One region of the Streptomyces sp. NPDC014882 genome, then DNA from elsewhere that is predicted to be linked to it. Evidence: predicted binding sites of a transcription regulator. Region 1 holds the regulator's gene; each other region holds the start of a gene.
What was found. Region 1 encodes HrcA, which represses chaperone genes, less so after heat shock. Its sites were predicted from a motif close to TTNGCACTCNGNNNNNCNGAGTGCNAA; they were not measured.
Positions count from the first base shown of each region.

Region 2: a site for HrcA is predicted at 2,220-2,246, ahead of groES (co-chaperone GroES). Genes of this name have one in related genera too.
Region 3: a site for HrcA is predicted at 4,353-4,379, ahead of groL (chaperonin GroEL). Genes of this name have one in related genera too.

Region 1 covers NZ_JBIBWL010000002.1:243,364-250,497, reverse strand. The annotation lists gene ACF09K_RS05745 (SpoIIE family protein phosphatase) at 1-1,407, shown strand, start outside; gene hemW (radical SAM family heme chaperone HemW) at 1,488-2,720, shown strand; gene ACF09K_RS05735 (Uma2 family endonuclease) at 2,822-3,394, shown strand; gene ACF09K_RS05730 (DUF3097 domain-containing protein) at 3,378-4,196, opposite strand; gene ACF09K_RS05725 (MBL fold metallo-hydrolase) at 4,228-4,953, opposite strand; gene hrcA (heat-inducible transcriptional repressor HrcA) at 5,156-6,172, shown strand; gene dnaJ (molecular chaperone DnaJ) at 6,173-7,134, shown strand, end outside.
Region 2 covers NZ_JBIBWL010000001.1:386,283-393,416, forward strand. The annotation lists gene ACF09K_RS01740 (methyltransferase domain-containing protein) at 1-114, opposite strand, end outside; gene ACF09K_RS01745 (polysaccharide deacetylase family protein) at 244-1,149, shown strand; gene ACF09K_RS01750 (polysaccharide deacetylase family protein) at 1,146-2,090, shown strand; gene groES (co-chaperone GroES) at 2,391-2,699, shown strand; gene groL (chaperonin GroEL) at 2,812-4,437, shown strand; gene ACF09K_RS01765 (hypothetical protein) at 4,653-5,273, opposite strand; gene ACF09K_RS01770 (hypothetical protein) at 5,761-6,753, opposite strand; gene ACF09K_RS01775 (hypothetical protein) at 6,974-7,134, opposite strand, start outside.
Region 3 covers NZ_JBIBWL010000005.1:123,084-130,217, forward strand. The annotation lists gene ACF09K_RS14180 (trehalose-6-phosphate synthase) at 1-452, opposite strand, end outside; gene ACF09K_RS14185 (glucosyl-3-phosphoglycerate synthase) at 567-1,538, opposite strand; SAM riboswitch class I at 1,708-1,878, shown strand; gene thrC (threonine synthase) at 1,897-3,180, shown strand; gene ACF09K_RS14195 (MoaD/ThiS family protein) at 3,177-3,452, shown strand; gene ACF09K_RS14200 (cold-shock protein) at 3,918-4,124, shown strand; gene groL (chaperonin GroEL) at 4,542-6,164, shown strand; gene ACF09K_RS14210 (NADH:flavin oxidoreductase) at 6,434-7,134, shown strand, end outside.

The sequences.
Region 1 (7,134 bases):
GACGAACCCTGGGCCCGCACCGCCCCCGTCGGCTCCCTCGCTCCCCTGGGCTCCCTCGCCTTCGCCGAGGCCCCCGTACCCGCCCCCGTACCCGCCCCCGGACGCCGGTCCGGAGCCCAGGACCGCGACTGGCTCGGCCGCGGCGCCCTGTCCTTCCTCGCCGAGGCCTCCGACCTGCTCGCCGGGCAGCTCGACGAGGAGCTGGTCGCCGCGCTCACCGGCCAGCTGATCGTGCCGCGCCTCGCGGACTGGTGCGCGGTCCGGCTGGAGGACGAGCTCGGCCCGCGCGCCGGCTGGGACGACGGACCGCAGGCACGGCTGACCCGCGTCTGGCACGTCAGCGAGAACCACGTCGAGGAGCTGCGCCGGGCCCTGGAGAAGGACCCGCCGCGCCCGCCCGACGACCCCGGCTCCGGACCCGCCGTTCACTCCTGGCCCGGCGGCGCGCTCGGCCCGCACGGCACCGCCCTCGCCTACCGGCTGGTCGCCGGCGGCCGCCCGCTCGGCACCCTCGTCATCGGGCGGGCCGGGCTGCCGCGCTTCCCCGACGAGGTCACCGGGCTCGTCGAGGACCTCGGCCGGCGCGTGGCCCTCGCCATCGGCGCCGCCCGCCAGTACGCCCGCCAGGCCACCATCAGCGCCGTCCTCCAGCGCGGCCTGCTGCCCGGCGCGGTCGCCGAGATCCCCGGCCTGCGCAGCGCCCTCGTCCACGAGCCGCGCGAGCAGGGCGGGCCGAGCGGCGACTTCTACGACCTGTTCCCGGTGGGCGACGGCCGCTGGTGCTTCGCGGTCGGCGACGTCCAGGGCAAGGGCCCCGAGGCGGCCGTGGTCATCGGACTGGCCCGGCCCTGGCTCCGGCTGCTGGCCCGCGAGGGGTACGGCGTGGCCGACGTCCTCGACCGCCTCAACCAGCTCCTCCTCGACGACGCCACCGAGGCCGCCGACGCGGCCGCCCGCGCCTTCGTCGGCCCGGCGGACCCCGGGGACGGGCCGCAGACCCGCTTCCTGTCGCTCCTCTACGGCGAGCTCGTGCCCTTCGACGGCGGCGTCCGCTGCACCCTCGCCTCGGCCGGCCACCCCCTGCCCCTGCTCCTCGGGGCCGGCGGCGGCGTCACCACGGTCGCGCAGCCGCAGACCCTCCTCGGCGTCGTCGAGGACGTCACGTACGTCAGCGAGAGCCTCGACCTGTGGCCCGGCGACACCCTGCTCTGCGTCACCGACGGCGTCACCGAGCGCCGCTCGGGCTCCCGCCAGTTCGACGACGGCGACGGCCTCGCCCTCGCGCTGTCCGGCTGCGCGGGGCTGGACGCGGAACTGATCGCCGAGCGGATCCGCCGGCTGGTCCACGAGTTCGGCGGCCGGCCCCCGGAGGACGACCTCGCCCTGCTGGTGCTCCAGGCCGAGTAGCACGGCCGCCGCGCGGCACCGCGCAGGAGCCGCACAGCCGCCCGCGGGACCCGCGGGCGGCGTACGGGACAATGGAGGACATGCCTTCCGCACTTCCCGACGGCGAGCCCGTCCCCACCGACGGCACGCTGCCCGCCTCCGCGCTCGCCGGGGCCGCCGACCGCCCCCTTGGGTTCTACCTGCACGTGCCCTACTGCGCGAGCCGCTGCGGCTACTGCGACTTCAACACCTACACCGCCACCGAGCTGCGCGGCACCGGCGGTGTCCTCGCCTCCCGCGAGAACTACGCCGACACCCTGATCGACGAGATCCGGCTGGCCCGCAAGGTCCTCGGCGACGACCCGCGCCAGGTCCGCACGGTCTTCGTCGGCGGCGGTACGCCCACCCTGCTCGCGGCCGGCGACCTGGTCCGGATGCTCACGGCGATCCGCGAGGAGTTCGGGCTGGCCGCGGACGCGGAGGTCACCACCGAGGCCAACCCGGAGTCGGTCGACCCGGCGTACCTCGCCACCCTCCGCCAGGGCGGCTTCAACCGGATCTCCTTCGGCATGCAGAGCGCCCGGCAGCACGTGCTGAGGATCCTCGACCGCACCCACACGCCCGGCCGCCCCGAGGCCTGCGTGGCGGAGGCCCGCGGCGTCGGCTTCGAGCACGTCAACCTCGACCTGATCTACGGCACCCCCGGCGAGTCGGACGACGACTGGCGGGCCTCCCTGGACGCCGCCCTCGGCGCCGGACCCGACCACGTCAGCGCGTACGCCCTGATCGTCGAGGAGGGCACGCAGCTCGCCCGCCGGATCCGCCGCGGCGAGGTCCCGACGACCGACGACGACGTCCACGCCGACCGGTACCTGATCGCCGAGGAGACGATGTCCGCGGCGGGCTTCGACTGGTACGAGGTGTCCAACTGGGCCACCTCCGAGGCGGGCCGCTGCCTGCACAACGAGCTGTACTGGCGGGGCGCCGACTGGTGGGGCGCGGGCCCGGGGGCCCACAGCCACGTCGGAGGCGTGCGCTGGTGGAACGTCAAGCACCCGGGGGCGTACGCGGCGGCGCTGGCGAGCGGCCGTTCGCCGGGTGCCGGACGCGAGGTCCTGTCGGAGGAGGACCGCCGGGTCGAGCGGATCCTGCTGGAGCTGCGGCTGCGGGAGGGCGTTCCGCTGGAGCTGCTGAAGGAGGCGGGGCTGGCGGCGTCGCGGCGGGCGCTGTCGGAGGGGCTGCTGGACGGCGGCCCCTACGAGGCGGGCCGGGCCGTCCTCACCCTGCGGGGACGACTGCTGGCGGACGCGGTGGTGCGGGACCTGGTGGACTGATCACCCCGGCGGGTGAACCGCTGCGGAACGCCGGTTCGGTCCCTAACCTGGTTCGTAGGCTGCCGCCGACAAGTACGCGGCGGATGTGGAGGGCCACGGAGATGACCGCTGTGGATGATCGCCGGGTGCACGAGGCCTTCGAGAACCTGGAGGTTCCCGAGGGCTTCAAAGCTGAGCTCATCCGGGGGGAAATCGTGATGATGGCCGGACCCGACAAGGTCCACAACCGCATCGTCCAAGCGGTGCAGGATCAGATTCCCTCCGACAGGTGGGACCGGCTGCAGACGCAGGACGTGGCGTTTCCCGGTGAGGACAGCGAGCCCCAGCCGGACCTCGTCGTCCTGGAGGTCGGCGCCGACGACAGCCCCGGACGACTTGTTCCAGCCCCCGCCGTGACGATGCTGGTCGAGGTCGTGTCCAAAACCAGTGTTCACCGCGACTACGTCGAGAAGCGGTCGATCTACGCCGCCGGTGGCGTGCCCGTGTACCTGGTCATCGATCCCTTCCAGGCGAGGTGCCTCGTACTGACGGAACCGGCCGGCAGCGGGGTGTCGGCGGACTACCTGACCAAACGGACGCGGAAGTTCGGTGATCCGGTGCCGTTGCCGTTGCTGGGCATCGACCTCGACACGAGCGGGTTCGGCACGCTGCCGCCGCTCACCCCGGTGCCGTGACGAAGTCGATCAGTTCCTCGACCGCTCTCAGCAGCTCCGGTTCCAGGTCCTTGTAGGACTCCACCCGCTTCAGGACGGCCTGCCAGACCGCGCCGGTGTTCTCCGACGGCCATCCCAGCGCGCGGCACACCCCCGTCTTCCAGTCCTGCCCGTGCGGGACGCGGGGCCAGGCCGCGATGCCCACCGACGACGGCTTCACCGCCTCCCAGACGTCGACGTACGGGTGGCCCACCACCAGCGCGTGCTCGCCGGTCACGGACCGCGCGATGCGCCACTCCTTCGTGCCGGGGACGAGGTGGTCCACCAGCACGCCCAGCCGGGCGTCGGGGCCGGGGGCGAACCCGGCGACGATCGACGGCAGGTCGTCCACGCCCTCCAGGTACTCCACGACCACGCCCTCGACGCGCAGGTCGTCGCCCCACACCTTCTCCACCAGCTCGGCGTCGTGCCGGCCCTCGACGTAGATGCGGCCGGCGCGGGCCACCCGGGCGCGGGCGCCGGGCACGGCGACCGAACCGGAGGCGGTCCGGGCGGGCCGCGCCGGAGCCGCCGGCGCCGGGCGGACCAGCGTCACGACCCGTCCCTCCAGGAGGAAGCCGCGCGGTTCCAGCGGGAAGACCCGGTGCTTGCCGAAGCGGTCCTCCAGGGTGACCGTGCCCGCCTCGCAGCGGATCACCGCGCCGCAGAAACCGGTGCCGGGCTCCTCCACCACCAGACCGGGGTCCGCGGGGACCTCGGGGGCGGGCGGCTGCTTCTTCTTCCACGGCGGGGTCAGGTCGGCGGAGTACACACGGGGGCCCATTCGGATGACGATAGGAGAAGCCCCGTGGCGGTCACGGCGACACGCCGAAGCGCGCGGCCAGCGCGTCCCGCTGGGCCCGGACGAACGCCGCGTCCACCACCGCGCCGTGACCGGGCACGTACAGGGCGTCCTCGCCGCCGAGGTCCAGCAGCCGGTCGAGGGCGGCCGGCCACCGCGACGGTACGGCGTCGGGCCCGGCCTGCGGTTCGCCGGACTCCTCGACGAGGTCGCCGCAGAAGACGACCTCGGGCGAGCCGGGGCCCGCCGGGACGAGGACGGCGAGGTCGTGCGCGGTGTGGCCCGGACCGACGTTCGCCAGCAGGACCTGCCGCCCGCCGCCCAGGTCGAGCGTCCACTCGCCGCAGACCGGGTGGCGGGGCCGCACCAGGATGTCCACGGCCTCCGCGGCCGCGGCCTCGTCCAGGCCGCACCGGACCGCGTCCGCGCGCAGCTCGTCCGCCGCCACCGTCTCCGCCCCCACCGCCGCGTAGACCTCCGCGCCCGCGAAGGCCGCCGCCCCGAGCACATGGTCGAAATGGGGGTGTGTGAGCGCGAGATCCGTCACACGGTGACCGGCGAGTTCCTCGGCGCGGGCCCGCAGCCGGGCGCCCTCGGCGAGACTCGACCCGGCGTCCACCAGCAGGGCCCGCCCCTCCCCGACGACCAGCCCCGCCGTGCAGTCCCAGCCGGGCAGCCGGCACCGGCCGACCCCGGTGGCGACCCGTTCCCACCCCAGCTCTTCCCACGTCACCGTCATACCGCGACGCTAGCCCCTGCCGTCGTGTTCGCGCCCGCCCGCGACGGCGGGGCCCGGCCCCGGCGGCCCGGCGGGGCGACCGACCTTGCCCAGGGTGTACCCCACGGCCGTACACTGGGCCGGGGAACGCTGGCACTCGAATGTGAAGAGTGCCAGGCGGGGCGCCCGGGGGACCGGGGACGACTTCTGGAGGTGAGCGCGGATGCTGAGTGAACGCAGGCTCCAAGTGCTGCGCGCCATCGTCCAGGACTACGTGGGCACCGAGGAACCCGTGGGTTCCAAGGCGCTCACCGAGCGGCACAACCTCGGCGTCTCCCCGGCCACGGTCCGCAACGACATGGCCGCCCTGGAGGACGAGGGGTACATCGCGCAGCCGCACACCAGCGCCGGGCGCATCCCCACGGACAAGGGCTACCGGCTGTTCGTCGACAAGCTCGCCGGCGTCAAGCCGATGACGGCCCCCGAGCGGCGGGCCATCCAGAACTTCCTCGACGGCGCCGTCGACCTCGACGACGTCGTGGCCCGGACTGTACGGCTGCTCGCGCAGCTCACCCGGCAGGTCGCCGTCGTGCAGTACCCGTCGCTGACGCGCTCCACGGTGCGGCACGTCGAACTGCTGGCGCTGGCGCCGGCCCGGCTGATGCTGGTGCTGATCACGGACACCGGGCGGGTCGAGCAGCGGATGGTGGACTGCCCGGCGCCCTTCGGCGAGAGCTCGCTGGCGGACCTGCGGGCGCGGCTGAACAGCCGGGTCGCGGGCCGCCGCTTCAGCGACGTACCGCGCCTGGTCGAGGACCTGGCCGACGCCTTCGAGGTCGAGGACCGCGGCACGGTCACGACGGTGCTCTCCACGCTGCTGGAGACGCTCGTCGAGGAGAACGAGGAGCGGCTGATGATCGGCGGCACCGCCAATCTCACCCGCTTCGGACATGACTTCCCCCTCACGATCCGCCCCGTCCTGGAAGCACTCGAGGAGCAGGTCGTGCTCCTCAAGCTCCTTGGCGAGGCGGGGGATTCGGGCATGACCGTACGCATCGGTCACGAGAACGCCTATGAGGGGCTCAACTCCACTTCGGTGGTGTCGGTCGGCTACGGTTCGGGCGGCGAGGCAGTCGCCAAGCTCGGCGTGGTCGGACCGACCCGCATGGATTACCCGGGAACGATGGGAGCGGTACGCGCAGTGGCACGGTACGTCGGACAGATCCTGGCGGAGTCGTAAGTGGCCACGGACTACTACGCCGTTCTCGGCGTGCGCCGCGACGCGTCGCAGGAAGAGATCAAGAAGGCCTTCCGGCGGCTCGCACGCGAGCTGCACCCGGACGTCAACCCCGATCCGAAGACCCAGGAGCGGTTCAAGGAGATCAACGCCGCCTACGAGGTGCTGTCGGACCCGCAGAAGAAGCAGGTCTACGACCTCGGCGGGGATCCCCTGTCCCAGGCGGGCGGCGGCGCGGGCGGCTTCGGGGCCGGTGGCTTCGGCAACTTCTCCGACATCATGGACGCCTTCTTCGGCACGGCGTCGCAGCGCGGACCGCGCTCGCGCACCCGCCGGGGCCAGGACGCGATGATCCGGCTGGAGATCGACCTCGACGAGGCGGCCTTCGGCACGACCAAGGACATCCAGGTCGACACGGCGGTCGTCTGCGGCACCTGCAGCGGTGAGGGCGCGGCGCCGGGGACCACCGCGCAGACCTGTGACATGTGCCGCGGCCGCGGCGAGGTGTCGCAGGTGACGCGGTCCTTCCTCGGCCAGGTCATGACCTCGCGGCCCTGCCCGCAGTGCCAGGGCTTCGGCACCGTCGTGCCGACGCCCTGCCCGGAGTGCGCGGGCGACGGCCGGGTGCGCTCGCGCCGCACGCTGACCGTGAAGATCCCGGCCGGCGTCGACAACGGCACCCGCATCCAGCTCGCCGGCGAGGGCGAGGTCGGGCCCGGCGGCGGTCCCGCCGGTGACCTGTACGTCGAGATCCACGAGCTGCCGCACGCGCAGTTCCAGCGGCGCGGCGACGACCTGCACTGCACGGTCACCCTGCCGATGACCGCGGCGGCCCTCGGCACCAAGGTGCCGCTGGAGACGCTCGACGGGCTCGAGGAGGTCGACATCCGGCCCGGCACGCAGTCGGGGCAGTCGATCCCGCTGCACGGGCGCGGTGTCACGCACCTGCGGGGCGGCGGACGCGG
Region 2 (7,134 bases), on a different contig from region 1:
GTGTTCGCGGCGCAGCCGGGTGGCGACGGCCAGTTCGTCGGCCGGGGCGGTGCCGCGCACGGCGTCGAGGAGGGCGCGGCCCTCGGGGGTGAGGAGCGGGGCGAGGTCGTTCACCGGGTCATTGTGGGCCAGTCGGTGGATGGTGCGCCTCCGGCGGCGGTGTCGGGCGGGATCGCCCGGACGTGACTGCGAGGATCCGGCGCCATGGGACCAGGATCAGTCGTACAAAATGACAAAAAGAGGATGCGGCGGACGGGGGCCGGAACCGGCGTCGCGGTCCTCGCCGTGGCCGCCCTCGCCTCCGGCTGCGCCCCCGGCGCCACGGACACCGGCGGCACCGGGAGCCGTCCCGCCCCCGGCCAGCAGCCGCTCCAGGGGCAGCCCGCCCGCGCCCTGCACGCCTACGCGGCCAAGCTGCGCGCCGAGTACGCCGCCCGGACCGCCGCCGCCGCACGCTGGCGGCTCGAGAAGGTCCCCCTGGCACCCCCCGCGCCGCCCGTGAAGAAACCGGCGATCACCACCCGGCAGGGCTTCGAGGTCGACGACCACGAGGAACTGGACCTCCCGCCGGTCTTCACCACCGTCCCCACCAAGGACAAGGTCGTCTTCCTCACCATCGACGACGGCGCCGAGAAGGACCCGGCGTTCCTGCGCATGATGAGCGACCTGAAGATCCCCTACACGGCCTTCCTCAGCGACTACCTCGTCAAGGAGGACTACGGCTACTTCAAGAAGATGCAGGACGCGGGGGTGACCCTGAACAACCACACCCTCAACCACCCCTACCTGCCCGCCCTCTCCTACGGCGACCAGAAGCGCGAGATCTGCGGCATGCAGGACGTCATCGAGAAGCACTACGGCAGACGCCCCGCACTCTTCCGCCCGCCCTTCGGCAACTACGACCGCGACACCCTGCGCGCCGCGAAGGCCTGCGGCGTGAGGTACGCGCCGCTGTGGAGCGAGGAGGTCTTCGTCGACCACTGGGACTACCGCGAGTGGGACCGCGACCTCCACCCCGGCGACATCGTCCTCACCCACTTCCGCGGCCGCGCCGACTGGAAGGGCACCATGCCCGACATGATCCGCCGCTTCCTGGACCTGGTCACCGAGAAGGGGTACGCGGTGGCCCGGCTGGAGGACTACCTGTGAGAGGGCGGACCGCGCCGCTCACGTCGGTCGTGGTCCTCGCGGTGACGCTGACCGGCTGCGCCGGCCCGGCCGGCCCGGCCGACCCGGCCGGACACCCGGGCCGCGCGGCGACGGAGCGCGCACGGTCCACGGGGCCGACCGCGGGACCGGCGACGGGACCGGTGACGGGACCGACCGCGGGACCGGACGCCGGCCGGGGCGCGCGTCCGCGTGCGTCGGCCGGGCGGGCCGCACCTCCGCACGACGCGCCGGCCGCGGAGCCGCCGTACCGCCGCTGGGGTCTGGACGCCCCCCTCGCCCCCGCTCCCGCCCGCACACCGGCGGCGGGCCCCCTCGCGGGCGGCCCGGCCCGCCCCGCGCTCCCGCCGGTCGTCGACCGGATCCCGACCCGCGACAAGGTCGTCTTCCTCACCTACGACGACGGCGCCGAACGCGACCCCCGCTTCGTCACCATGGTCCGCGAACTGCGCCTCCCGGTCAGCATGTTCCTCACCGACAGCGTGGTGGGCCCGGGCTACGCGCACTTCGCCCGGCTGCGGTCGGTCGGCGCCGGCCTCCAGAACCACACCCTCGACCACGCCGCCCTGCGCGGCCTGCCCTACGCGGGCCAGCGCGCCGAGATCTGCGGCCAGCAGAACAAGCTCAAGGCCCGCTTCGGCCTGCGCCCCCGCCTGTTCCGGCCGCCCTACGGCGCGTACGACGCGGTGACCCTGCGCGCGGCCGCCGACTGCGGGATCGCGGCCGTCGTCCTCTGGCGGGCCGCCATGGGGCCCGCCGGCCTCACCTACACCCACGGCTCGCACCGCCTGCGCCCCGGGGACGTCGTCGCCGTCGACCCCGACGAGACCGGTGGCCCGAGCCTGCGGGAACGCACGACGAGGCTGCTGCGGCGGATCCAGGAGCAGGGCCTGACGGTGGGCCGCCTGGAGGACTACCTCTGAGACCGCCCCCTCGCCGCGCGGGCGCCGGACGACGGGCCCCGCCCCGTCCGCCCCGCCCGGACTCCTGTTCGATCGACCCGCCTGCACGCCCCCGTCCGACCCGGATCCCGGCACGCGCGACGCACGGCGCTGGCACTCCGCTTGACCGAGTGCTAATCGCGGTCATAGTCTCAGCCCTGGCACTCCCCACTGGAGAGTGCCAATAGCGACGGGCAGGTCCGGCACCCGCGACGACGGATCCACCTGGTCGCCACCTCAGACAGTTAACCCCGTGAGATCTCCGAAGGGGGAGGTCGGATCGTGACGACCACCAGCTCCAAGGTTGCCATCAAGCCGCTCGAGGACCGCATCGTGGTCCAGCCGCTCGACGCCGAGCAGACCACGGCCTCTGGCCTGGTCATCCCGGACACCGCGAAGGAGAAGCCCCAGGAGGGCGCCGTCCTCGCCGTGGGCCCGGGTCGCTTCGAGAACGGCGAGCGCCTGCCGCTCGACGTCAAGGTCGGCGACGTCGTCCTGTACAGCAAGTACGGCGGCACCGAGGTGAAGTACAACGGCGAGGAGTACCTCGTCCTCTCGGCCCGCGACGTGCTCGCGATCATCGAGAAGTAATTCACCCAGTTCTGCAGTGAACTGCGCCCCTGGCCCCCGCGTCTTTGTGAAGCCGGGTGCTGGGGGCGCGGTTCGTTTCTCCCACGCTTTCCGAGAGGGCTGAACCGCTCCCATGGCGAAGATCCTGAAGTTCGACGAGGACGCCCGTCGCGCCCTCGAGCGCGGCGTCAACAAGCTTGCCGACACGGTCAAGGTGACGATCGGCCCCAAGGGCCGCAACGTCGTCATCGACAAGAAGTTCGGCGCCCCCACCATCACCAACGACGGTGTCACGATCGCCCGCGAGGTCGAGCTCGACGACCCGTACGAGAACCTCGGCGCGCAGCTGGTGAAGGAGGTGGCGACCAAGACCAACGACATCGCGGGTGACGGCACCACCACCGCCACCGTGCTCGCCCAGGCGCTGGTCCGCGAGGGCCTGCGGAACGTCGCCGCCGGCGCGTCGCCCGCCCTCCTCAAGAAGGGCATCGACGCCGCGGTCAAGGCCGTCTCCGACGAGCTGCTCGCCACGGCCCGCCCGATCGACGAGAAGTCCGACATCGCCGCCGTGGCCGCGCTGTCCGCCCAGGACCAGCAGGTCGGCGAGCTCATCGCCGAGGCCATGGACAAGGTCGGCAAGGACGGTGTCATCACCGTCGAGGAGTCCAACACCTTCGGCCTGGAGCTGGACTTCACCGAGGGCATGGCCTTCGACAAGGGCTACCTGTCGCCGTACTTCGTGACGGACCAGGAGCGCATGGAGGCCGTCCTCGAGGACCCCTACATCCTCATCAACCAGGGCAAGATCTCCTCCATCGCCGACCTGCTGCCGCTGCTGGAGAAGGTCATCCAGACCAACTCCTCCCGCCCGCTGCTGATCATCGCCGAGGACCTGGAGGGCGAGGCGCTCTCCACCCTGGTCGTGAACAAGATCCGCGGCACCTTCAACGCCGTCGCGGTGAAGGCCCCCGGCTTCGGCGACCGCCGCAAGGCGATGCTCCAGGACCTCGCCGTCCTGACCGGCGCCACGGTCATCTCCGAGGAGGTCGGCCTCAAGCTCGACCAGGTCGGCGTCGACGTGCTCGGCTCCGCCCGCCGCGTCACCGTCACCAAGGACGACACCACGGTCGTCGACGGTGCCGGCAACACCGAGGAAGTCCACGGCCGCGTCGCCCAGATCAAGGCCGAGATCGCGAACACGGACTCCGACTGGGACCGCGAGAAGCTCCAGGAGCGCCTCGCGAAGCTGGCCGGCGGCGTGTGCGTGATCAAGGTCGGCGCCGCCACCGAGGTGGAGCTGAAGGAGAAGAAGCACCGTCTGGAGGACGCCATCTCCGCGACCCGCGCCGCGGTCGAGGAGGGCATCGTCTCCGGTGGTGGCTCCGCGCTCGTCCACGCCGTGAAGGTCCTCGAGGGCAACCTCGGCAAGACCGGCGACGAGGCCACCGGTGTCGCCGTCGTCCGCCGCGCCGCCGTCGAGCCGCTGCGCTGGATCGCCGAGAACGCCGGCCTGGAGGGCTACGTCATCACCTCCAAGGTCGCCGAGCTGGACAAGGGCCAGGGCTTCAACGCCGCGACCGGCGAGTACGGCGACCTGGTCAAGGCCGGCGTCATCGACCCGGTCAAGGTCACCCGCTCCGCCCTGGAGAACGCCGCCTCCATCGCCTCCCTCCTCCTGACGACCGAGACCCTGGTCGTCGAGAAGAAGGAAGAAGAGGAGCCCGCCGCCGCCGGACACGGCCACGGCCACTCCCACTGACGCACGTCAGCCACCGAGGCCCGGCCCCCGCGAGGGGTGCCGGGCCTCGGCGTTTCCGCGCCGACCGTCACCCGCCGCGCGATCCGTCGCGCCACCCGTCGTGCCGCACCAGGAACCGGGCGGGTTCCACGAGTGCCGCCCCGGCACGGGAGCGTGTCCGGCGGGTCCTCACGGATCCGCCGGACACGGGTGGAGCGTGCGGCGCGTTCCTGCCCCTACCGGGCCCCCGCCTTCACCGGCGGGTGGGCGGAGGGCGGTGTGGCCTTCGGCTCGGGAGTGGTCTCGGGCTCGGAGGGCCGGTTCTCCTGGAGCCGGGTGGACGAGGCGAACTCGTAGCCCGACCAGACGGTGCCGCCGCGCCAGACGGAACCGTCCCAGACGTAGGCCGAGGCGACCGTTCCGTAGTAGCCCGGACCGCAGGACTGCCAACCGCCCCAGTTGTACACCTGCTCAGGTCCCCAGGGCCCGGGGAACTCGCCCCCCGCCTGACCCGTGGCGCCGTACTTCCAGGGGCTGGTGCGGCACACCGCCCAGTCGGTGCCGTTCCACCGGTAGACGGTGGCCCGCGCGGCGGCCCAGCCGTCGGGCTTGGCCAGACCGGTCCCGCAGCCCTGCGTCAGGGCGTAGGTGTCCGCGTAGGCGAGGTTCCCGGAGAACGCGCCGGGGCGGCTGTGGTCGATTCCCGCGGTTCCCTGGACGCACAGGCCGGCACCGTTGTACACGGTCACCCTGGTGGCCCAGGTCCACGCGTTCGCCGATTGGGTCCAGACCGCGGCCGTCATCAGCGCGACGAGCGCGCACAGCGAGGCTTTCAGAGTCAGGCGGAGTGTCGTCATGGTGTCTCCGTTCCTCGATTCGCCTGCGAACCGGGACCCGTGGGCCGTTCGCGGGCCCCACCCGTCGGCGGAGGCCGCCGGTGCCGCGAACGGACCGGTGTGGTCCGTCGGACGGCACGATCCGGTACGGCGGCGGTGATCGGAGCAGGTCGGAACAGCGCCGACCGGCGGATGCGCTGCGGATGTGCTGCGGATGGGGGAGAAGGCCGGCGTACTCACGGCCCCACGGGATGAGATGTGTTGTCGGGACTGCGAACCAGATGGCCCCGAGAGGTGAGTCCCGGTCGGCTCACCGCACTCCACCATAGGTGATGCGGGCATCCCACGCCTGTCGGCGGCAGCCGCCCCGTCGGCGCCTTCCCGGCCCTGCCCGGCAGCCGCCGGAGCCCGGCGGTGGACCGGGCGCCCGTTCCACGTTCGAGGACCGTGCGGGAGTGGGCACGGCGGGCCCTCGGGCACGCGGGTGTCCCGTCCCGCACACCGCGGGTCAGGGGCGGGGACGGGACACCGGGTTCCGCACGGGAGACGGGGAGTCGCGGCAGCCGCGGCACAGCGTCTCGTCGCCGGCCGGCCGGAACAGCGTCGCCTGGACGTGGTCGCCCTCGCACTCCCGGAGGGCGGTCAGCCGGGCGGACAGGCGGTCGGGGCGGGGCTGTTCGGCGGTCGGAGGAGGGGGGCGGGGCTCGGGCCCGGAGGGGTGGACGCGTTGCCCGGTCCGGACACGGGTGGGACGTCGCGGAGCAGGTAGCGCAGGAGGCCGCCGGGGCGGTGGACCGGGATGCCGTCGTCGGGGAGGTTGCGCAGGATGTGGGTGCGGGACGGCGGCGGGAGCGTGCCCGGCGGCGAGCCAGCGGGCGGTGAGGTCCGTCAGTTCGGCGTGCATCGAGCGGGGGACGGTGCACAGGACCGGGTCGAGGTCGCGGTAGGAGGAGACGAGGGCGCGGGCGGCTTCGGCCGGTCCGGGGACGTCGGGGGGCTCGGCGGCCTCCGGCGCGGGGGTGTCCCGCTCGGCGGGACGGTGGGAGGTGTTTCCCCCGGGGTCTTTCCTTGGATGACCGTCGGCGGGCGGAGGAGTCGGAGCACCGACCGCCGGAATACGGGGACTCGGAGCGACCTGCGGCGACACGGGTGCGGGGGACGCCTGTACGGGCATCCGGGCGAGGAGCTTGGCGGCCTCGGCGGGGTTCAACGGCACGTTGGAGACGAGCTGTTGGGTGACCCAGTGACCACCGGGACCTTGCAGCCTCCGCTCGTGCACGAAGCCCTCGTCCTTGAGCTGCCGTTTGGCGCGGGTGAAGGCGGTCGCGCCGATGCCGGCGCGTTCGGCGGTGCGCGACAGGGACTCGCGCGCCCCCTCGGGGAGGGAGAGCTGCCAGGTCAGGAGTCGAACCGCGTCCGACGACAACCGGGGATGCCGGATGAGGCCGTGGGAGAACTGCGTGAAGGCGCGCGGGGGCGCGATATGGTGCCGGTAAATCATGGTGGAACTCGACTTTCCACTGGTGGTTCAGGCCCTCGCGAACGGTTGGCGCCGTTGCGGGGGCCGCATTTGTGCCGACGGTACCGCACGGAAAGTGCGCGCACGAACGCGTTGCGTGAAGAAAGCTTTCGCGGGCCATTCACCCAGTCGTGCACGATCTCGCCGTCCGCGCCCCGCCGCCAGAGCGCGAGCAGCGCGGTGGCGGCCTCGTAGGACGGCGTCACCTCGTACAGCGGGTTGTGGGCGCGATCGAACAGCCCCTCCACCGTCCGGTGGGACTTGGCCAGCGTGGTGAACGACTCCTCCAGCCAGTCCCGGTCGTTCCTCGACGGGTTCTCCCGGAAGTACGCGTCTGCCGGTCCTGCGCTTCCGCGAGCCGCT
Region 3 (7,134 bases), on a different contig from region 1:
ACCAGGACCGCCGCGCCCCGGCCGGCCTCCTCGGCGAGCGCCTCCGCGAACGCGCGGTTGTACGCCTCGTACGACGCCCACCGGCGCCGGAACTCCGCGTCGAAGACGGGCTCCAGCGGGGTCTGGTACAGCAGGTGGTGGACGAACCAGAGCACGGAGTTGGCGATGCCGTTGTACGCGTCGGCGTGCACGTCGGCCGGGATGTCGAGCATCCGGACGCCGTCCTCGCCGACCCCGCGCCGCACCGCCTCGCGGTCGTCGTCGGAGAGCGCCGAGCACACCCACAGGGCGCCCGCGTCCGGCCCGATCGCCGACAGGCCCGAGACCAGTCCGCCGCCGCCCCTTCTGGCGTGCAGCGAACCGTCCTCGCGCACCTGGTAGGAGACCGGGCCGCGGTTGGACGCGACCAGCACCTGAGCACCCTCGACAACAGCAGCACGCGTGGAAGCCATACGCCACAACCTAGCCCGGTCCGTAAACGCTCAAACGTACGGATGCGGTCCGTGGCCGGGTCGCGCCCGGCCGTGCACGCGACGCCGCCTAGGCGACCTTGCGCGCGACGCCGCCTAGGCGACCTTGCGTTCCGCGTACTCGGCGATCTCCGCCATCGGCGGCCGTTCCTCGGTGTCCACGGAGTGGGTGCGCGGCTCGAAGCCGTCCGCGCCCCGCTCGAACTGGGTGAGGGCGGGGCGGATCAGGTGCCCGCGCGCCAGCCGGAGCTGCGCGGTGCGGTAGATCGCCGCCGCCATCCTGCCGAGCGCCTGCCCGTCCTGGTGGCGGTGCTTGCGGACGCCGACGTCGACCTGGGCGAGGGCGTCCAGGCCGACCAGGTGCAGGGCGTCGACCAGCATGCCCAGCTCCACGCCGTAGCCGACGGGGAACGGGAGCCGTTCCAGCAGGCTGCGGCGGGCCGCGTACTCGCCGCCGAGCGGCTGCACGAAGCCGGCCAGCTGAGGCCAGTGCATGTTGAGCAGGGGGCGGGCCATGAGCTCGGTGACCCGGCCGCCCTGGCCCGCCGTCCCGCCGGAGGCGGACGCGTCCGGCCCGGTGCCCAGCGGACGGTCGTACATCGCCTTGACCAGGTCCACCCCGGGGTCGGTGAGCAGCGGGCCCACGATCCCCGAGACGAAGTCGGAGGAGAACTCCCTGAGGTCGGCGTCGACGAAGCAGACGATGTCCCCGCCCGTCACGAGCAGCGACCGCCACAGCACCTCCCCCTTGCCGGGCACGGCCGGTATCCGGGGCAGGATCTCGTCCCGGTGGACGACGCGCGCCCCGGCCGCCGCGGCGACCTGCGAGGTGCGGTCGGTGGAGCCCGAGTCGACGACGACGATCTCGTCGACGAGGGGGACCTGCCGCATCAGGTCGTGGCGGACGACCGCGACGATGTCGCCGACCGTCTCCTCCTCGTTCAGGGCGGGCAGCACCACGGACACCGACTGGCCCGAGGCGCGCTTCGCGGCCAGGAGGCGGTGCAGCGGGCGGTCGGTCACGGACCAGGAGCGGGTGGCCAGCCAGGTCTCGGCTTCCTTCAGCACGGTCTGCGGCTCCTCACTGTCGTGATCACACGCGGTGCACGCGGGGTGACCGTGTGATCCATCTCGCGGTTCGGACGTCTGTCTCAACTGTCCTGGCCTTCGGTTACAGTCTTGAACAACGCGGATGACCATCGCATGTCCGAGGTGGCCGCTGTTCACAACTTCATACCGCTCATCCAGAGGGGCAGAGGGATACGGCCCGATGAAGCCCCGGCAACCCTCCAGCCGCGCGCGCCGCCAGGCGTGACCGCCCACGCGTCACGTCGATGTGGTGAGGCTCCCGGCTAGGGAAGGTGCCAAATCCGTCTCACGGCGAGATGCGTCGTGAGGAAGATGAGGAGAAAGGGCCTCGCCTCACATGGCTGCGCAGACAGTTGCAAGCACCACGAACTCCGTCGACCTCGGTCCCGCCGCGGCGCTCTCCTGCCGCGAGTGCGGACACCGCGTGCCCCTCGGCCCGGTCTTCGCCTGCGAGGAGTGTTTCGGCCCGCTCGAGATCGCGTACGACTTCTCGTCCTACGAGGCCGAGGAGCTCCGCAAGCGCATCGAGGCGGGCCCCGCGAACATCTGGCGCTACGCGCCGCTGCTGCCCGTCCCGGCCGACGTGGCGGACAAGCCCAACATCAACCCCGGCTGGACCAAGCTCGTCCAGGCCGACAACCTGGCCCGCGAGCTGGGCGTCGACGCCGGCAAGCTGTTCGTCAAGGACGACTCCGGCAACCCGACGCACTCCTTCAAGGACCGCGTCGTCGCCCAGGCCATCGAGGCCGCCCGCGCCTTCGGCTTCACCACCCTGTCCTGCTCCTCCACGGGCAACCTGGCCGGGGCCGTCGGCGCCGCCGCCGCCCGCGCCGGTTTCCGCTCCTGCGTGTTCATCCCGCACGACCTGGAGCAGGGCAAGGTCGTCATGGCCGCGATCTACGGCGGCGAACTCGTCGGCATCGAGGGCAACTACGACGACGTGAACCGCTTCTGCTCCGAGCTGATCGGCGACCCGGCCGGCGAGGGCTGGGGCTTCGTCAACGTCAACCTGCGGCCGTACTACGCCGAGGGCTCCAAGACGCTGGCGTACGAGATCTGCGAGCAGCTCGGCTGGCGGCTGCCCGACCAGCTCGTCGTGCCGATCGCCTCCGGCTCGCAGCTCACGAAGATCGACAAGGGACTGCAGGAACTGATCGGGCTCGGCCTGGTCGAGGACCGGCCGTACAAGATCTTCGGGGCGCAGGCCGAGGGCTGCTCGCCGGTGTCCACCGCCTACAAGGCGGGCCACGACGTGGTCCGGCCGCAGAAGCCGGACACCATCGCCAAGTCCCTCGCCATCGGCAACCCGGCGGACGGGCCCTACGTGCTGGACATCGCGCGCCGCACCGGCGGCGCGGTGGAGGACGTGGACGACGAGCAGGTGGTCGACGCGATCAAGCTGCTGGCGCGGACCGAGGGCATCTTCGCCGAGACCGCCGGCGGCGTGACCGTCGGTGTGACGAGGAAGCTGATCGAGAACGGTCTCCTGGACCCGACGAAGACCACCGTCGTCCTCAACACGGGGGACGGCCTCAAGACCCTCGACGCGGTGGCCGGCACCGGCCTCACCGCCACCATCCGCCCCACCCTGGACTCCTTCCGAGAGGCTGGCCTCGCATGAGCGTGACCGTCCGCATCCCGACCATCCTGCGCACCTACACCGGTGGCAGGGCCGAGGTCCCGGCCGAGGGCGCGACCCTCGGCGAGGTCATCACCGACCTGGAGAAGAACCACACCGGCATCGCCGCCCGCGTCCTGGACGACCAGGGCAAGCTGCGCCGGTTCGTCAACGTGTACGTCAACGACGACGACGTGCGCTTCGAGCAGGGGCTGGACACGGCGACCCCGGACGGCGCCGGCGTCTCCATCATCCCGGCCGTGGCCGGCGGCTGACCGACCCTCCGTACCCGTCGGTAGTACCCGCTGGTAGTAACCGTGGGTAAGGTCAATTACCGAGAGTTCATCGAATTGCCCCCTCCGCGAGAGAAGCGGAGGGGGCAATTCAGTGTGGTTGAGCGCGGTAGGGTTGGGGAACGCGCCGCTCATTGCCCGCCGGCCGCGAAGGAGTTCCGCCGGGGCGGGCGATGAGAAACAGCCAAACTGTGCATGTGTTTTGCGCCTTTCCTTCCCTTTGCGGGGGTCGACTTGCCCTGAATTCGGGCGAATTCTCACTCTTCTGCGGACTCTTCACGTCCAGATTTCTCGTCCGATTGACCTGTTGCAGAGGGCAGTCGTGCGGATACATTCGGCCGCGGTCGACGCGTTCCGGCGCACGCCCCCAACCAACTGGGGGGTGAGGTCTGACCCGGATCCGCGAAGTGCGGATCTGTGCAAGGGCCAGTAATAGGGGAGTTAGGCATGGCTCAGGGCACCGTCAAGTGGTTCAACGCGGAGAAGGGGTACGGCTTCATCGCGGTCGACGGTGGTGCGGATGTTTTCGTCCACTACAGCGCGATCCAGATGGACGGATACCGCACCCTGGAAGAGGGTCAGCGGGTCGATTTCGAGATCTCGCAGGGCCAGAAGGGGCCGCAGGCGGACATGGTCCGGCTCGCGACCGGCTGAAGCACGCGCCGACTTGCAGCGACGTTCTTCTGTTCCACCGGCTTCATCAGCTCCACCGGCTTCACCGGCTTCACCGTCGAAGGGCTCGCACCTCCCGGGGTGCGAGCCCTTCGGCGTGTCCGCGGCCGCGCGCCGTCCGGAGCCGCCCGTGATCGCCTCCGGCCCGCGCGCGGCCGCCCGCCGGCGTCCGCCGCCACCCCCCGTTCACCTGCGTATCCCGGGGAGGCGCTTGCACTCGGCACAGGCGAGTGCTAATCATTGCGTTAGCACTCTGAAGGTGAGAGTGACAACGAAGGACCGGGTCGGTGAGGCCCGCAGGCCAGGTGGGGCAAGGAACCACGGGGCCGGCGAGCCGTCCGTCGCGGGCGCGGGCGCGGTCCGAAGGAATCACCCCCAGTCCTGGAGGGACCACTTCACATGGCCAAGATCATCGCGTTCGACGAGGAGGCGCGGCGCGGCCTCGAGCGCGGCATGAACCAGCTCGCGGACGCCGTCAAGGTGACGCTCGGCCCCAAGGGCCGCAACGTCGTCCTCGAGAAGAAGTGGGGCGCCCCCACGATCACCAACGATGGTGTCTCCATCGCCAAGGAGATCGAGCTCGAGGACCCGTACGAGAAGATCGGCGCCGAGCTGGTCAAGGAAGTCGCCAAGAAGACGGACGACGTCGCCGGTGACGGTACGACCACCGCGACCGTCCTCGCCCAGGCGCTGGTCCGCGAGGGCCTGCGCAACGTGGCGGCCGGCGCCAACCCGATGGCCCTCAAGCGCGGTATCGAGAAGGCCGTCGAGGCCGTCTCCGGTGCCCTGCTCGAGCAGGCGAAGGATGTCGAGACCAAGGAGCAGATCGCTTCGACGGCCTCCATCTCCGCCGCCGACACCCAGATCGGCGAGCTGATCGCCGAGGCCATGGACAAGGTCGGCAAGGAAGGCGTCATCACGGTCGAGGAGTCGCAGACCTTCGGTCTCGAGCTCGAGCTCACCGAGGGCATGCGCTTCGACAAGGGCTACATCTCGGCGTACTTCGCCACCGACATGGAGCGTATGGAGGCCGTCCTCGACGACCCGTACATCCTGATCGCGAACTCCAAGATCTCCAACGTCAAGGACCTGCTCCCGCTCCTGGAGAAGGTCATGCAGTCGGGCAAGCCGCTGCTGATCATCGCCGAGGACGTCGAGGGCGAGGCCCTGTCGACCCTGGTCGTCAACAAGATCCGCGGCACCTTCAAGTCCGTCGCCGTCAAGGCCCCGGGCTTCGGCGACCGCCGCAAGGCGATGCTGAACGACATCGCCATCCTCACCGGTGGCGAGGTCATCTCCGAGGAGGTCGGTCTCAAGCTCGAGAACACCTCCCTGGACCTCCTGGGCAAGGCCCGCAAGGTCGTCATCACCAAGGACGAGACCACCATCGTCGACGGGTCCGGCTCCTCGGAGCAGGTCGCGGGCCGGGTCAACCAGATCCGCGCCGAGATCGAGAACAGCGACTCGGACTACGACCGCGAGAAGCTCCAGGAGCGTCTGGCGAAGCTGGCCGGCGGCGTGGCCGTCATCAAGGCCGGCGCCGCCACCGAGGTGGAGCTCAAGGAGCGCAAGCACCGCATCGAGGACGCCGTCCGCAACGCGAAGGCGGCCGTCGAGGAGGGCATCGTCGCCGGTGGTGGCGTGGCCCTGCTGCAGGCCACCTCGGTCTTCGAGAAGCTCGACCTCGAGGGTGACGAGGCGACCGGCGCCAACGCCGTGAAGCTCGCCCTGGAGGCCCCGCTCAAGCAGATCGCCGTCAACGGTGGTCTCGAGGGTGGCGTCATCGTCGAGAAGGTGCGCAACCTGCCCGTCGGCCACGGCCTGAACGCCGCGACCGGTGAGTACGTCGACATGATCGCCGAGGGCATCATCGACCCGGCGAAGGTGACGCGCTCCGCGCTGCAGAACGCCGCGTCGATCGCCGCGCTGTTCCTCACCACCGAGGCCGTCATCGCCGACAAGCCGGAGAAGGCCGCGGCCCCGGCCGGCGGCGGCATGCCGGGCGGTGACATGGACTTCTGAGCCTGATCCGGCTCGGGTTTCCACCGAGGGCGGCATCCCCATCGAGGGGGTGCCGCCCTCGGGCGTTCCCGGGGTCCCGCCGTGCGGGGCGGCCCTGGCCGGCGTGGCCCGGATCACAGGGGCGGCGGGGGAGCGGGCGGAATGGCGGGAGCGGGAGGGCCGTTGAGAGGGGAGGGCAGTGCTTGCATGTGCACATACCATCCGGAATGTCCGCTGCTCCACGTCCGCCGCTCGATGTCCGCCGTGACCTCTCCGAGGAGTCCTCTGCCGTGACTGCCACCCCCGCCACCCCCGCCACCCCCGCCACTCCCGCCACCTCCCCCGCCGCCGCCCGCGCCGCCGAGGTCCTCGGGCGTCCCGTCTCCCTCAACGGCCTGACCGTGCCGAACCGCATCGCCATGGCGCCCATGACCCGCATGTTCTCCCCCGGCGGCATCCCCGGCGAGGACGTGGCGTCGTACTACGGCCGCCGCGCCGCCGCCGGTGTCGGCCTCGTCGTCACCGAGGGCACGTACGTGGGCCACGACTCCGCCGGACAGAGCGACCGGGTGCCGCGGTTCCACGGCGAGGAGCAGCTGGCGGGCTGGGCGAAGGTCGCCGAGGCCGTGCACGCGGGCGGCGGGACGATCATGCCGCAGCTGTGGCACATCGGCATGGTGCGCGAGCAGGGCCAGCCGCCCGTCGCGGACGCCCCCGCCGTCGGCCCCTCCGGCGTGCGCACGGACGGCACCGAGGGCACCGGCAAGGCGATGACCCAGCGCGACCTGGACGACGTCATCGGCGCCTTCGCCGAGGCCGCGGCGGCCGCGGAGCGCATCGGCTTCGACGGCGTGGAGATCCACGGCGCCCACGGCTACCTGGTCGACCAGTTCCTGTGGGCGGGCACCAACCGCCGCACCGACGCCTACGGCGGCGACCCGGTGTCCCGCACCCGGTTCGCGGCCGAGATCGTCGCCGCCGTGCGCCAGAG